Regions from separate parts of the Brevibacterium siliguriense genome, predicted to be linked through region 4. Evidence: riboswitches for the same ligand, from Rfam matches in the RefSeq annotation. Region 4 holds a riboswitch; each other region holds the start of a gene.

Region 1 (2,198 bases), 1.2 Mb from region 4:
TCGGCAAGTGTGAAATCGGACCAGGCTCCGCGGCGGATGACTTCACCGTCGACGGCCAGGGCTAGCCCTAAACGTCCGCCGTCGGCCGGAGTCCCATCGGGGCTCAGTTCCCGTCCGGTGACCTCGGCGATGAGGTCGAGCGCCGAGGAGGCACTCAAGAGCTCATGGTGTTCGCCGTTGAGAACGATGGTCGGTGAGTGTACGTGGTCGGTCATGAAATTCTCCTCATCGAGTGGGCAGCGGTGCGGTTTGAGTGGGTATTGGTGTGTTCTGTGGTAAAGCGGTGCGGGGACACGGACTCGAGCGCCCCGTCAGGGGGCCAGTCGGAGACGGCGCCCAAGGTGAGTTCGGCGCCGAGCCTGCCGCCGAATGGGGCCAAGAGGATGCCATGCCGGAAATACCCGGTGCTCACGACACAGCCGGAATCGACGCGCCCGATCATCGGCAAGTCGTCGGGAGAGCCGGGGCGGGCTCGAGTGGTGATGTCGGAGATCTCCGCGTCGAGGATGCCCGGTACCACCCGTTGCCCGTCAGCAAGCAGCCGGTGGATAGCCCCGGCAGGGGTACCGGACAGCCCGTCTTCCCGAGAACTGGCACCAAGCACGATCTCGCCATCGGGGCGAGGTACAAGGTAGACGGAGCGGCCGTTGACCAGCCCGCGGATAGTACGGGTCAGCAGCGGAGTCGTCTCAGCGGTGGCACGCAGACGCAGCACATCGCCCCAGACCTCCCGGATCGGCAGCTGCGGTGCACCGACGATTTCGTTATTGGCGGTGCCGGCGCAGAGGATAACCTGATCGGCGTCCAACCGACGACCATCGCTCAGTTCGACGCCCATGGTTCTATCACCGTCCCTGAGCAGCCCGACCACCCGTTGATGGATGAGGAGGGCCCCTGAGCCTGCGGTCAGGACAGAGAGCAGAGCCGCGCAGACCCGACGCGGATCGATCGAATGATCACCGGGAATATGCACAGCCCCTGCCACAGCAGGCGACAGCGCAGGCTCGACCCGGCGGGCAGCGCTGCCGGCGACGAGCTCGGTGGCGAAACCTGACCGCGACTGAGCCTCGCGCAGTTCTCGCAGTGCCTGCAGGTCGGCCCGGTCACCAGCGCACACCAGAGTCTCGGTATCCGTGGAACCGAGATCGACCGCGGCGGCGCTCGCCACCTCGGCGGCGAACTCCGGGTACATCTCTGCCGAGGCTCTCATCAGCGGGTACAGGGGAGTCTGCCCCCACACCACCTCGGCGGCGGGAGCGATCATCCCGGCAGCGGCATGGCTGGCCCCCAGCGCGGGGGCAGGATCGATGATGGTGACGTCGGCACCGACGCGGCGCAGATACCAGGCCGTGGACAGGCCGATGATCCCTGCGCCGACGACAATGACTCTCACAGCTTCTCCCTCCGGCGGCATGATCCGCATCAGGTCTGACGGTCGGCTCCTACGCCCTCTCAGCCTCGTTGGGAGGCTCCCGCGAACTCCTCTACTCTATGACCATGACCACTCAGACGCCACCGCGCAACACCGAACGGCAGACGAAGAGAGCCTGGAGAGAGGCCCGATTGGCCGAAGCCTCGCTCTACCTGTGCACGGATGCCAGGACCGCTCAAGGCGATCTGCCTGAGTTCCTCGATGCCGCCTACCGAGGGGGAGTCGACATCATCCAGCTGCGCGACAAGACCCTCGAGGCCCGGGCGGAGATCGGGGCCCTCGAAGCGCTCAAGGACATCGCAGCCCGGCACGGCAAGCTCTTCTCCGTCAACGACCGCGCCGACGTCGCACTCCTCACCGACGCCGATGTCTTCCACGTCGGTCAGGGAGATCTCACCAGCGGACAGGCCAGGGCTGTGCTCGGTCCCGACGTCATCCTCGGCCGCTCCACTCATTCCCTCGAGCAGGCGCTCGCCGCCGAGGCGGACCTGGAAACCGACTATTTCTGCGTCGGGCCGGTCTGGGAGACCCCGACGAAACCCGGTCGGACTGCCGTGGGGACAGCGCTGCTGACCGCCGCTTCCGCCGAGACGACCAAACCGTGGTTCGCCATCGGCGGGATCGCAGCGGGGGAGAGGCTGGATGCGGTCCGGCAGGCGGGCGCGAACCGTGCCGTCGTCGTGCGTGCGATAACCTCGGCTGAGGATCCCGCTGCGGCCGCTCGGGAACTCAAGGAGGAGTTGGAATGACCCAAGCAGCTGACAGC
Region 2 (2,198 bases), 1.4 Mb from region 4:
TCGAACTTCATCTCACCGGCCAACCTCGTCAACCTCTCCACCCAGGTCGCGTTCCTTGCGATCCTCGCACTGGGCATCAACCTCATCCTGCTCCTCGGTGAGATCGACCTGTCCTTGGCGCAGTTGGGTGGTCTGGCCGCCTCGTTGCTCGGTGTCCTGGTGGTGCGGCAAGGTGTGCCACCGGTGATGGCTCTGATCATCATGCTGCTGCTCGGGCTGATCGTCGGCGCGATCCAAGGTTGGTTCTTCGCAGTCGTCGGCATTCCCGCCTTCGTCGTCACCCTAGCCGGTCTGCTTGCCTTCACCGGTCTGACGCTGACGACCCTGGGCACGCAGAAGAACCTGTCGATGTCGGACACTTTCGCCTTCGACTTCGCGAGCTTCTACTTCCCAGCGATCTGGGCCTATATCTTCGGAGCGATCGCGATCATCGGCTTCGGCGGCGGAATCATCTATTCGAAGATGCGCCGCCACCGCGAGGGTCTCAACGCTCCGAGCTGGACCTCCGTGATCGTGCGCATCGTGCTGCTGGCCGCGATCGTGTTCGGCTTCCTCATCCTCGTCAACCAGGACTTCGGTCTGGCGATGCCGTTCTTCCTCATGATCGTCATCGCGATCATCATCGACCTCGTCCTGCGCAAGACCCGCTACGGCCGTTCGATCTACGCCGTCGGCGGCAAGGTCGAAGCCGCTCGGCGTGCCGGTATCCGCGTCACGTGGGTGCGCATCAGCGTGTTCATGGCCGCCGGTGTGCTGGCCGCGCTGTTCGGATTCATCAAGACCGGCGTGACGACGAATGCGGGATCGACGCTGGTGAGCACGCAGGATCTGCTCAACGCGATCGCCGCAGCCGTCATCGGCGGCACCTCGCTCTTCGGCGGTCGCGGTACCGCTTGGGCTGCTGTGCTCGGTGCTCTGGTCGTCGGCGCGATCAACAACGGTCTCTACCTCATCGGCTTCAACTCCGATGCGCAGCAGATCATCACCGCACTCGTCCTGCTCACCGCCGTCGTCATCGATGCGCTCAGCCGCCGCGGCCAGAGGTACGTCGGGCGGGGGTAGCGGTGACTCTTCGCTCAGCGGACCCCGTCGCGGTGAAACCACCGTGAACCGGAGGTGGTTTCACCGCGACGGGGTCCGCTCGGCGGTTCTGCAGGTTGGAGGAGTCGCCCGTGTCCGGGCGGGCTGATACAGTCGGAGCCATTGACATGGGGTGCCTCATGAGGATCCGCCCAGGCGGAGATCGGCGAGGCTGAGAGAACACCCATCGAACCTGATCTGGGCCATACTAGCGAAGGGATCGTCATGGTTGACTTCGACCTGCGTTCTGCGAATGCGCGACTGCGCGCCAGCAATCCACTCATCCAATGCATCACGAACACCGTCGTGCAGCAGTTCAGCGCGAATGTGCTCCTGGCCATCGGCGCCTCCCCGGCGATGCTCGACCATGAAGCCGACGCCGGACAGTTCGCCGGCATCGCCAGCGGAGTCCTCGTCAACTTCGGAACCGCCTCGAACCACCAGCTGCTCGCCGCCGACGCCGCCATCGACGTCGCGTATGCCGCCGGCAAACCCTGGGTCCTCGACCCCGTGAGCATCGGCGCCGTCGACTTCCGCACCTCCCGCATCCGCCGCGCCGCAGCCGATCACCCCACCGCAGTCCGCGGCAACGCCTCCGAGGTCGCCGCGCTCGCCGGAGTCGGACTCGGCGGACGCGGAGTCGACTCCACCGATGATGTCGATGCCGTCCTTCCCGCCGCAGCAAAGCTGGCACGAGAAACCGGCGCCATCGTTGCCGTGTCCGGACCCACCGACGCCGTCGTCGCCCACATCGACGGGACCGACCACGTCGCCCGCATCTCAGGCGGCCACGAGTTCATGCCGCTGGTCATCGGGACCGGCTGCTCACTCGGCGCCGTCACCGTCGCCTACCTGGCCTCCGTCCGCGCGGGCCTCGCCGACCCCGCAGCCGATGCCTCAACCGTCAACGCCACTGAACAGTCCGCGAACGGTGGAGCCGCCTCGGCGAGGTTCGAGGCCGTCGTCGCAGCCCACGCCCACTTCGCTGTCGCGGGGGAACTCGCGGCCGACGGCGCGAAGGGACCGGGCAGCTACTCGGTGAACTTCCTCGACGCACTCCACACCGTCGACGGCGACCGACTCGCACGGGCCGCGATCAGCCTCGACACCCTTCCTCT
Region 3 (2,198 bases), 670 kb from region 4:
TTGGGTCGGTTGAAGTGCTGCTCGTATGCTTTCGACGACACATCGTGGTTGCCAATCGTCGTCGCCTGCGGGATCGTCCGGGTCTCATCCGGTGCCAGGTACTGGGCGTACTGCTCCTGGTTGCCTGCGGAGTTGACCTGGTCGCCCAGCGAGTAGAAGAAGCTCGGATTGTCGGCGATGGCCGCTGCCGAACTCAGGGTCCTGTCCCAACCGGCGGCATCGTCGGGGTCTCCGCCACCGGCGCCGACCTGCGGGTCGCCGAAGACGAGGAATTCTTCGTCTCCTCCGGCAGCTCCCGTGGTGAACTGCTGCACCTCGGTGAACCCGTCCTTCTCGCTGCCGACCTGGTAGGCGTATTCGGTGCCCGGCTTGAGGCCGGTCATGCTCGCATGGTTGAAGTGACGTTTGAGGTCGGTGGCGAGTCCGGAGTCAGTGGTCTCTGCTGTTGCCGCGTCGGCGGGGAGATTGCCGTCCTCGAGCACGCTCACCGGTGCCCATCGCACTTCTCCCCCGCCGGAGCTCTCACTCATCCACGAGAGATTGCGTGCCGTGGAGTCGGCACCGACCTGCAGGACGGCGTCGGTGATCGCCTCGCTTCCCGCTTCCGCCTCGGCGGGCAATTCCGACGAGCTCTGGCCCGGTTCCTGACTCCGACGCGGGCTCGGGTTCTGATTCGGGCTCTGGCTCGCGGTCGAACCAGGCTCTCCTGCGCCGAGAGCCGGCTCGGCACGAACGGGCACCGGGGCCGCCACCAGTGCGGCGAGCAGGGTGGCGGCGGACAGGGCGCCAAGGGGTCGTTTAAGTCGATGAGTGTTCACCCGCTCATTCCTACTGATCGGTAGTGTCCGGCCGTTCGAAGCCCGTCAACGAACGAGGGAACGGGAAGTGAATCCTCGATGACTGACTTGGGTCGCCGCTTCGCTCCCCTGTTGTACAGTGGTGGCTACGACAGGGGAGCGCCGTCAGGGGCGCTGAGAGTGCAGAAGAAGCTGCAGACCCTCGAACCTGATGCGGTTAGCACTGCCGAAGGAAGTCGAGACTCTTCACCCCTCCTTGAAATGAGGAGGCACAATGCCGAATACCACCGCACCGAACACCGCCACCACCCCCGCACGCTCCTTCACCGCGGCGCCGAAATCCAAGCAGTGGCGAGTCGTCGACTATGTCACCACCGCCGTCCTCGGAATCGCCGTCGGTCTCGTGTTCTGGGTGTTGGCGCTGAGCTGGAAGGTGCTCGAACTCGCCTTCCAAGCCTTCCCGCCCTCGATCGGCCTCATCGCCGGACTCTGGGTGCTGGCCGGACCGCTGGCCGGTGCGATCATCCGCAAACCCGGTGCTGCGCTGCTGTGCGAACTCATCGCCGCCATCGTCGAGGCCGTCCTCGGCTCCCACTTCGGAGCGACCGTTCTGCTCTCCGGACTGTTGCAGGGCCTCGGTGCCGAACTCGTCTTCGCCGCCTTCGGCTACAAGCGCTTCACCCTGTGGGTCACCGCGGCCTCGGGGATGCTGGCAGCGGCGTTCATGGCCGTGAGCGAGAACATCATGTACAACGCCGAATGGCAGTTCGGCTTCCAAGCGATCTACGCCGTCTGCGCGATCGTCTCCGGCCTCGTCATCTCCGGAATCGGCGCATGGTTCGCCTACCGGGCGATCGCGGCCACGGGAGCGCTGAGCTCCTTCGCCTCCGGCCGTCTGCGCTGATGGCGCTGCCGATCACGGCCGCCGGCTACTCGTGGACGCACACCGACCGTGACTTACCGGCCGTCGGACCGCTCGACCTGAAGATCGCCGCCGGTGAGAAGGTGCTGCTGCTCGGTGCCTCCGGGGCCGGCAAATCGACGTTCCTCCACGCCGTCGCCGGAGTCCTGCCCGAGGAATCCGGTGAGGCCACCGGTGAACTCCTCGTCGGCGATGGGGAACCGGATCCTCGCCGAGGCAGCACTGGGCTGGTCCTCCAAGATCCCGATTCTCAGGTGATCTTCTCCCGAATCGGTGATGATGTGGCGTTCGGGATGGAGAACCTCGGACTCCCGGCCGAGGTCATCGAGGCCCGGATTCCCGAGTCCCTGCGGGCGCTGGGACTTGATCTGCCGCCGGAGCATCCCAGTGCGGCACTGTCAGGTGGGCAGAAGCAGCGGCTGGCTCTGGCCGGCATCCATGCGATGGCTCCGGAGGTCATCGTCCTCGACGAGCCGACC
Region 4 (2,198 bases):
AGCGGAATGTGCCCTGGCCCTTCGATCATCACCTGGACGTCGTGGGCCCAAGCGCGTTCCGTGAGCTCAGCGAGAGTATCGAGCTCAGCGAACTGGGCGGCATCGTTGGCATCGGCGATGGATCCCGGCCGCAGCCCGTCGCCGAGTGAGAACGCGACATCGTACCGGGCGAAGATCTCACAGAGTTCATCGAAATGGGTATAGAGAAAGTTCTCCTCGTGGTGAGCCAGACACCAGCCGGCCATGATGGACCCGCCGCGAGAGACCATCCCGGTGACCCGGTCGGCCGTGAGCGGAACGTAGCGCAGCAGCACACCGGCGTGGATGGTCATGTAGTCGACACCCTGCTCGCATTGCTCGATGACCGTGTCGCGAAAGATCTCCCAGGTCAGCGTGTTCGCATCCCCGTCGACTTTCTCCAGTGCCTGATAGATCGGAACGGTGCCGATGGGGATCGGCGAATTGCGGATGATCCATTCGCGAGTGGTGTGGATGTCATTGCCAGTCGACAGGTCCATCAGGGTGTCGGCACCCCACTTCGCGGCCCACCGCAGCTTCTGCACCTCCTCGGCGATGGAGCTGGTGACCGCGGAATTGCCGATGTTCGCGTTGATCTTGACGAGAAACGCCTTGCCGATGATCATCGGCTCGGATTCGGGGTGGTTGACGTTGTTCGGGATGATCGCACGACCGGCGGCGAGCTCGGCACGGACGAGCTCGACATCGCACTGCTCGCGAAGCGCTACGAAGCGCATCTCCGGGGTGATGATGCCCTGCCGGGCGTAGTGCATCTGGGTCACCGTGCGGCCGGCTTTGGCACGACGCGGAACCGGTTTGCGTCCCTTCCACTGCTGGGACGGGGCACCCCGGCGAACGGCCGCCCGACCGTCGTCGGCGATGCGGTGGCCGCGGGCCGCATACGTTTCGGTATCGAGGCGGTTCTCGATCCACGGAAATCGCAGAGCGGGCAGTCCCTCTTCCGGAATGCTGCCCGGTCCGACGGTGCGGTAGACGTCGACGGGATCGTTGGCACGGCCATTCGAGTCTTCGAGTTCGATGCGAGTCACGGGAACGCGGATGCCGTGTTCCTCATCGTCGACCCACGCCGGCGAATGCGTCGGATACTGCTCGAGGGTGAACTGGTCGTTTGAATCTGCGTCAGACGAAGTCGTGGCAGGGGCAGGTGTTTCAGGGGTGAATGCAGTCATCTGCAGTCCTCACTTCCTACGCCGGTATCAACCGGATCAGGTTCTACGGTCTCGGACGATGCAGTCCGATCTCAGCCCTTGCAGAGGGCTCCCGTGGGGTCGTGCAATTCCTATCACGACTGCCGCAGTGAAGACAAGCGCACATTCGGCGGAATCAAGTCCCGCCGAGAGTACGGCGCGGCGGTCAGCTGCCCTGGAGGAATGCCTTCGCAGCGGCGCCGAGGGCGACGACGTCGGAGACCGCAACCATCTCGCGGGCCGAGTGCATCGAGTACAGGGCAGGCCCCACATCGACGGTCGTCATGCCTAGGCGGGTGGCGGTCAACGGACCGATCGTCGACCCGCAGGGCATCGCATTGTTCGACACGAAATCCTGATATTCGACTCCGACTGCTGCGCACGCCTGCGACCACACCGCCGTTCCGACAGCATCGGTGGCGTAGCGCTGCTGAGCATTGAGTTTGAGCAGGGGACCACCGCCGAGGCGGGGACGCACATGCGGATCATGCCGTTCCGGATAATTCGGATGGGCCGCATGCCCGGCATCGGAGGAGACACACACCGAGGAAGCCATCGACGCGAGATAGTCGCTGCGCGTCGACTGCGGCAGCAGTGAGGCGACGATGCGCTCGGTGACGTCGGCGAGGAACGGACCGCACGCACCCGAACGAGAATTCGACCCGATCTCCTCATGATCGAAGGCCGCGAACAGGGGGATGCCGTCGAGCCTGTCGGCATCGAGCTGGGTGAGCGCGGTGACGCCGGCGTGGACGGACAGAAGGTTGTCCAGCCTCGGCGAGGCGAAGAACTCCTCGGCGGCACCGAAGAGGGCCGGCTCCTGTGTCGGGATGGTATAGACGTCGTGGCCGACGACCGCCTCGGCATCGACGCCGGCGGAAGCAGCGAGCAGTTCGATGATGTCTGCCTCGGCGAGGTCGGCCAGACCGATGACGGGAGCGGTGTGGCGCTGTTTGTCCAGGGTCAGGCCCT

The links. A riboswitch is a leader RNA that binds a small molecule or an ion and turns the genes downstream of it on or off. The one in region 4 is predicted to bind thiamine pyrophosphate.
Region 1: another riboswitch for thiamine pyrophosphate. It lies ahead of thiO (glycine oxidase ThiO); the one in region 4 lies ahead of thiC (phosphomethylpyrimidine synthase ThiC).
Region 2: another riboswitch for thiamine pyrophosphate. It lies ahead of BLU88_RS06820 (hydroxyethylthiazole kinase); the one in region 4 lies ahead of thiC (phosphomethylpyrimidine synthase ThiC).
Region 3: another riboswitch for thiamine pyrophosphate. It lies ahead of BLU88_RS15575 (ECF transporter S component); the one in region 4 lies ahead of thiC (phosphomethylpyrimidine synthase ThiC).

Annotation. Positions count from the first base shown of each region.
Region 1 covers NZ_LT629766.1:2,964,199-2,966,396, reverse strand. Annotated here, with positions in the region: gene thiS (sulfur carrier protein ThiS) at 1-215, opposite strand, end outside; gene thiO (glycine oxidase ThiO) at 212-1,393, opposite strand; TPP riboswitch at 1,383-1,486, opposite strand; gene thiE (thiamine phosphate synthase) at 1,498-2,181, shown strand; gene BLU88_RS13235 (ketopantoate reductase family protein) at 2,178-2,198, shown strand, end outside.
Region 2 covers NZ_LT629766.1:1,563,865-1,566,062, forward strand. Annotated here, with positions in the region: gene BLU88_RS06815 (sugar ABC transporter permease) at 1-1,062, shown strand, start outside; TPP riboswitch at 1,200-1,318, shown strand; gene BLU88_RS06820 (hydroxyethylthiazole kinase) at 1,306-2,198, shown strand, end outside.
Region 3 covers NZ_LT629766.1:3,463,521-3,465,718, forward strand. Annotated here, with positions in the region: gene BLU88_RS15570 (FN3 domain-containing metallophosphoesterase family protein) at 1-818, opposite strand, end outside; TPP riboswitch at 941-1,049, shown strand; gene BLU88_RS15575 (ECF transporter S component) at 1,072-1,701, shown strand; gene BLU88_RS15580 (ABC transporter ATP-binding protein) at 1,701-2,198, shown strand, end outside.
Region 4 covers NZ_LT629766.1:114,111-116,308, reverse strand. Annotated here, with positions in the region: gene thiC (phosphomethylpyrimidine synthase ThiC) at 1-1,208, opposite strand, end outside; TPP riboswitch at 1,204-1,312, opposite strand; gene BLU88_RS00470 (M18 family aminopeptidase) at 1,393-2,198, opposite strand, start outside.